2 regions of the Caballeronia sp. HLA56 genome follow, and region 1 is predicted to be linked to the other one. Evidence: predicted binding sites of a transcription regulator. Region 1 holds the regulator's gene; the other holds the start of a gene.
What was found. The regulator FliA, encoded in region 1, starts transcription of late flagellar genes. The targets are predictions, from matches to a motif close to CTAAAGTTTNNNNNNNNNNNGCCGNTA.
Positions count from the first base shown of each region.

Region 2: the regulator FliA is predicted to act here: its motif matches at 1,973-1,999, upstream of flgM (flagellar biosynthesis anti-sigma factor FlgM).

Region 1 is NZ_BAAHOB010000005.1:559,827-563,016, forward strand. Features, by position in the region: gene flhF (flagellar biosynthesis protein FlhF) at 1-261, shown strand, start outside; gene ACYQ47_RS21995 (MinD/ParA family ATP-binding protein) at 254-1,174, shown strand; gene ACYQ47_RS22000 (RNA polymerase sigma factor FliA) at 1,193-1,924, shown strand; gene ACYQ47_RS22005 (GGDEF domain-containing protein) at 2,019-3,113, opposite strand.
Region 2 is NZ_BAAHOB010000002.1:172,715-175,904, forward strand. Features, by position in the region: gene gcvA (transcriptional regulator GcvA) at 1-420, shown strand, start outside; gene ACYQ47_RS07250 (EAL domain-containing protein) at 510-1,286, shown strand; gene flgM (flagellar biosynthesis anti-sigma factor FlgM) at 1,638-1,943, opposite strand; gene ACYQ47_RS07260 (TetR/AcrR family transcriptional regulator) at 2,195-2,800, shown strand; gene ACYQ47_RS07265 (type 1 glutamine amidotransferase domain-containing protein) at 2,929-3,190, shown strand, end outside.

The DNA of each region.
Region 1 (3,190 bases):
ACCAAGCTCGACGAGGCGACCAACCTCGGCAGCGTGCTCGATACGGTCATCCGCTACAAGCTGCCGGTGCATTACGTATCGACCGGTCAGAAGGTGCCGGAGAACTTGTACGTCGCAACCAAGCGTTTCCTCATCAAGAGCGCGTTCTGCATTCCGCGCGATGGCTCGCCTTTCGTGCCGCAAGACGACGATGTGCCGGCGCTTCTGTCCGCACTGTCCGCACGCGCCACGACCGAACTGCATGGAGTCCATTTTGGATAAGTTCGTGCTCGATCAGGCTGAAGGCCTGAGAAGGCTGCTGACGCGCGCCAGTTCTCGCGTGGTGGCTGTAGTGGGCGGACCGGCGGGCATCGGTTGCACGTCGGCGGTAGTGAACCTCGGCGCGGCGTTGTCCGTGCATGGCAAGGATGTGCTCGTCATCGACGAGCGGCATAACGCGGGCTCGGTCAGCCGCATGGCGGGTGTGGATGGCGCGGGCGCGCTCTCGGCGGTGATGTCCGGCCGTCGCGAATTGCAGGATGTCGCGGTGCGCACGCCGATGGGTTTTTCGCTGATCGCCGCACCGCGCGATGAACGTATCAGCCACGACGCAGCGCAAGCACGCGCGCTGCTCGACGGCCCCGCAGATATCGTGCTGATCGATGCGCAACTCGATCGTAATGGCGCGCTCTCGTCGCTCGCGGCGCAGGCGCATGACTTTCTGATAGTGACGCGGGTAGCCGCGTCGGCGATCACCGAGGCGTATGCGTGCATGAAGCGCTTGCACTACGCCCACGCGATCGGCCAGTTCCGCGTGCTGATGAATCACGTGCAGGACGCAGCCGATGCAGCGGTCGCGTTCGACAACCTCTCGGGTGTCGCGAGCCGTTATTTGGCCGTGTCGCTCGTGCAGGCAGGGTATGTGTCCGAGGATGCGCGCGTCGCTCGGGCGAGGGAGCTCTCTCGGTGTGCGGTGGAAGCGTTTCCGGCTACGGCCGCGGCGCGCGACTACCGCTACATCGCAGCCGAGCTGCTGCACTGGCCGATGCGTCCCGCGCCGTTTTCGCGCGGCGACGAAGCGAGCCAGTACGACGCGCACATTCCGGTTGGCGAGTCTGGTGAAAGCGGACGGAAAGCGGCGCACCGAGCGGCGGCGTTTTCCGATCATGCAATGAGCAGCACGGCGTCGATGTGATATTGAAAGGTGAACAGGATGTATAACGCCCAAGGCAAACTCTCGCAGTCCGACGTGCTTACGAAATATGCGCCGCTCGTTCGCCGCCTCGGACTCCAGCTCGTCGCCAAAATGCCGGCGAGCGTCGATCTCGACGATCTGATTCAGGCCGGCATGATTGGCCTCCTCGATGCGGCTAGCCGCTACAAGGAAGATCAGGGCGCCCAGTTCGAAACCTACGCAAGTCAGCGTATTCGCGGCGCCATGCTCGACGAGTTGCGCGCCAACGACTGGTTGCCACGCAGCATGCGCAAGACATCGCGCGAAGTGGAGTCGGCGGTACACAAGGTGGAACAGAACCTTGGCCGTTCGGCCAGCGAGACCGAAGTCGCCGAGCACATGAAGATGCCGCTCGACGAGTATCAGTCGATGCTGCAGGACTTGCACGGCAGCCAGTTGATCTATTACGAAGACTTCGACCGCTCGGCGGACGACGAGCCGTTCCTCGACCGTTACTGCGTCGATCGTTCGGACCCGCTGTCGGCGCTTCTGGACGACAGTCTGCGCGGCGCGCTGATCGAAGCCATCGACAAGTTGCCGGAGCGCGAGAAGCTGCTCATGAGCTTGTACTACGAGAAGGGCCTCAACCTGCGCGAAATCGGCGCGGTGATGGAAGTGAGCGAGTCGCGCGTGTGCCAGTTGCATAGCCAGGCCGTGGCGCGTTTGCGTGCGAAGCTGCGGGAACAGTCGTGGACTAGCGTCGAGGCCTGAGTTCCGAGTTGTAGAGGCGCGCGAAGCCCCGAACCGGGGCCGCGCGCTTTTTGCTTTTGCCTTTGCAAAGGCGCTCGAATGCGCGCGGATGGGCTCAATGCATCTCGAAGTCGCGCGCCTCGGCGAACACCGTCTTGCCTTCGCCGAGACTCTTTGCGCGATACATCGCGCGATCCGCGGCTCTCAGCACGGCGGTGATATCGGCGTCATGCGCTTCTGCCGCGCTCGACAGCAAGCAGGCGCCGATACTCGCCGATACGCTCACTGGCCGCTCCTGCACCAGCGTGAGGTCGGCGAGCGCCGAATGGATGCCATCGGTGAGCGTGAGCACCGCGCTGCGATCGCGCATGTTGCGCGCGAGCACGACGAACTCGTCGCCGCCCAGCCGCGCGATGGTGTCGGTCTTGCGCATGCGCCGTGCAAGCAATTGCGCGAACGACTGCAACAGCACGTCGCCGACCGCGTGACCGTAGGTATCGTTCACGCCCTTGAAGCCGTCGAGGTCGATCAGTAGCAGTGCGCTGGTATTCGCGTCGGCGGCTTCGGGCGCGGACATCGCGCGATTCACGGTTTGTTCGAGCGCGTAACGGTTATAGAGGCCCGTGAGCGGGTCTGTCGATGCCTGCCGCGCCAGCACGCGATTCGCGCTGCCAAGCCTGTCGACCAGCACACTCAGATACACCGACGCGCCCAGCACGCTCAGCGCGAGCCCGAGCGCGGCGGCGCGGTTTGCCACCCACCACGGTTGCCACAACGCCAGCGCGACGATCGCGACGAGCGCCATTGCGCACGAAATGGCGAGCGTGCGCTTGCCGTAGCGGCATCCCGAGCCGATCAGAAACCAGAACACCACCCACAGCAGCGGCAAGGCGAGCGTGCCGCAGAGAAAGAGCATGGCGCCGAGCAACGCCTGATCGAGGATAGTGGTGATGACGAGCCGGACGTTGGACAGCGCCATCATCCGGCTGACGAGCAATAGTGTGATTGCACCGTAGGACACGTAGAGCGCGATCAACCGCGTGATCAGCGACGCGTTGGCCGAAGGGTGCCGCCACGCATACACCGCATAAGCCAGCAGAACTGCCGCTCCCATCCCGATACGCAGCATGGCTTGCTCGCGTTCGGGATTCCGGTTGCCGGACCATGCGAAGGCATAGGCCCGGCGTGCCGGTTGATGCGCCTGCTCCATACTGAACCCCTGGTGGTGATTTCTTGCTGTTATGGTCTTTTGCGCGTGTCTTTGCTGTCGCGCTTTTGTCTTATTGC
Region 2 (3,190 bases), on a different contig from region 1:
TCGTTGATGGCCGATGTGCGCTTGCCGGTGTGCAGCCCCGCGCTGCTGCGTCAGCGTCCCATAGCAAGCGTCGCGGATCTGCGTCATCACGCGCTGCTGCATTCCGCCAGCACGCGCACGAGTTGGTCGTCGTGGCTCAAGGAGGCGGGCGCGGCGGACTTGCGCGCGGCCCGGCACGTCGAGTTCGAGCACACATTTCTGCAACTCGCTGCTGCAGCGGAGGGGCTCGGCGTGGCGCTCGCGTCGTTGCCGCTGATCGGACGCGATATCGCCGAAGGCCGACTCGTATGCCCGATCGCGGCGCCGGCGTGGCGCGCGCCCGATTACACACTGGTGATCAACGCAGACCGCGTCGGGGATGACGCCGTGGTTTCCTTCGAGAAGTGGATCATGGCGAGCGCGGGAGGTGCCGGAAGTTAAAGAAGCGCGTTCCATCGTCCGATATATTGAAGGCCGGCGCGCGATGGCAAGCGGTCGCTTCAAAGACCAACTTTTCAGACGAACGAAACATGATCAAAATTCACGAGGCGGGACAGCCGGCGAACGGCCCCGTTCGCTGCGGTGGCTGCAATAGCCCCGAAGTGGCGCAGATCGAAATGGCCTTTGCGTTTCAGCCTATCGTCGACGTGCGGTCGGGCAGTCCCTATGCCTACGAGGCGCTCGTACGCGGGCCGAATGGCGAATCGGCCGGTTCGGTGTTGTCGCAGGTCGACGACTCGAACCGTTATAACTTCGATCAACGTTGCCGCACGACTGCAATCGAGCAGGCGGCAAGCATGGGCATGGACAGCTTTCTGTCGATCAACTTCATGCCGAACGCGGTTTATCAGCCTGCGGCATGCATTCGCAGTACCTTCGAGGCCGCCGAAAAACACGGCTTCCCGGTGAATAAGATCATCTTCGAAACCATCGAAGGTGAAAACATCATTAGCCGTTCGCATCTGGTGCAGATTTTCCGCGCGTATAAATCGTTCGGCTTTCAAACCGCGATCGACGATTTCGGCGCGGGTTATTCAGGGCTCACACTGCTCGCCGACTTTCAGCCGGACTTGATCAAGCTCGACATGGCATTGGTGCGCGACATCGACACCGACACCGTGCGTCAGCGGATCGTTGCCGGCGTCTTGAAGATTTGCAGTGATCTGGGAATTCGCGTGATCGCGGAAGGCATCGAGACGCAAGGCGAGCGCGATTTTCTGGAAGCAGCCGGCGTGAGCCTGATGCAAGGCTATTTGTTCGCCAAGCCCTCGTTCAAAGAGATGCCCGCGATTGCCAATGTGCGTTAATGCCGGGTGCAAAATGTTGAAAGCCGCGCTTGGGACGTTGCTAATCGTTTTGGCGGGATGCGCGGTGCCTGGTGCGCCGGCGTCGCCGGAGAATAGCGTTGGAGCCGAAGGGTCGGCCACCCAAGCTCCGGCATCGACTGATCATTCACATTCAGAGCGTGTCGAGGCGCCGCGCAGAAATCCGAAGATGTATGGGCCGCCAGGCGAGTGATTGATGTCGGGCGCGCTACGCTTCGGTCCGCTCGACTACGAATCTGCAGAATCGGCCATGCCATTTGAACGGGGCATTTGGTTTTGTCCCCCGACGCTTTGCGCTACGCCGTCCGCGCTCCATTCCCGCTCAACCACCCATCAACGCATCGTCGTCTTGAGCAAATCGCCTGCGGTGCTCAACATCCCGCTCGCAATCTTGCCCGAGTCGATCTTGTAGGTTCCATCACGCAGAGCCGCCTTGATCGATTCGACCTTCGCCGCGTCGATGTCCGCGCCGCCCGTGACTTGCATCGACGACAACGAGGACAACGTCACTTTCGAGCTGGTTGCGCTGGTCGCGCTGGTTTGCTGCACGCCGCCCGTAGCCTGCACATCGCGTTTGCTTGCTACTCGAAAGGTGTCGGATTGGAGTGCGGCGGGCGTGTTGTTCGATTCGATCTTCATGGCTTTGGCTCCTTGTCTGTTGAGTTCTTTAACGGAGTGGGGCTTGAAATCTTTACCAAGCCCGGCGGCCTGCCGACACCCTCGCAACCTCGTCCAGCCCGCAAAGCCTTATCCAGTAAGCCTCCCGTGTATTTGCAACAAATTGAAACAAAGTGTGAGGAATCGCACATAGACCGGACCTGGCGTCCGTGAGGGGCAAGAAATTTCCGAACGTACTAGACGACTGGTCTACTGCACGCTAAAGTCCACCTATGCCTACCGCAAACACATCAGAAACCGTCGACGTCCGCGAAAACATCATTGCCGTTGGTCAACGGTTGATCGGCGCCAAAGGCTTTTCCGCCGTCGGCCTGAATGAGATTCTCACGGAAGCCGGCGTGCCGAAGGGCTCGTTCTATCATTATTTTGGCTCCAAGGATGCGTTCGGCGTGGCGCTCCTGGAAAGCTATTTCGAGGACTATCTGAACGACCTCGACCAGACGCTAGCGCAGCCCGGACTGAGCATGGCGCAGCGGCTGACGAACTACTGGAGCATCTGGCAAGAAACCCAGTCCTTCTTCGATTGCCAGGGCAAATGTCTTGCGGTCAAGCTCGGCGCCGAAGTGGCGGACATGTCGGAGGCCATGCGCGCCACGTTGAAGCGCGGCACGGCAGGGATCGTTCGCCGTCTTGCAAGTGCAATCGAAATCGGTGTGGCGGAAGGCTCGCTTTCGATCGAAGGTGATCCGCAAAGCGTCGCGCAGAGCTTGTATCAACTGTGGCTCGGCGCCAGCATCATGGTGAAGATTGTTCGCAACACGCAGCCGTTTGAAGTGGCGACGACGACAACGCAGCAGATCTTGCGACTTGCTCCCTGACGAAGCAGGGAGCAAGGTGCCATCACTTCCTTAGAGGTGCTCTTTTTGAAGCATTTACTAGACGACTGGTCTACTAACCCCATCAACCTTCTTAACGGTTTCGCCTTACTCACCCACGGAGATGCAACATGAAAGTGCTCATGGTTCTGACCTCGCATGACCAACTCGGCAACACGGGCCGCAAGACGGGTTTCTGGCTCGAAGAGCTGGCCGCACCCTACTACGCCTTCAAGGATGCGGGCGCGGAAATCGTGCTGGCATCGCCTAAAGGTGGTCAACCGCCGCTCGACCCGAAAAGCAACGAGCCGGCCAATCAGACGGAGATGACACATCGTTTCGAAGCCGATTCGCAGGCTACCGCGCAGCTTGCCAGCACGGTAAAGCTCGATC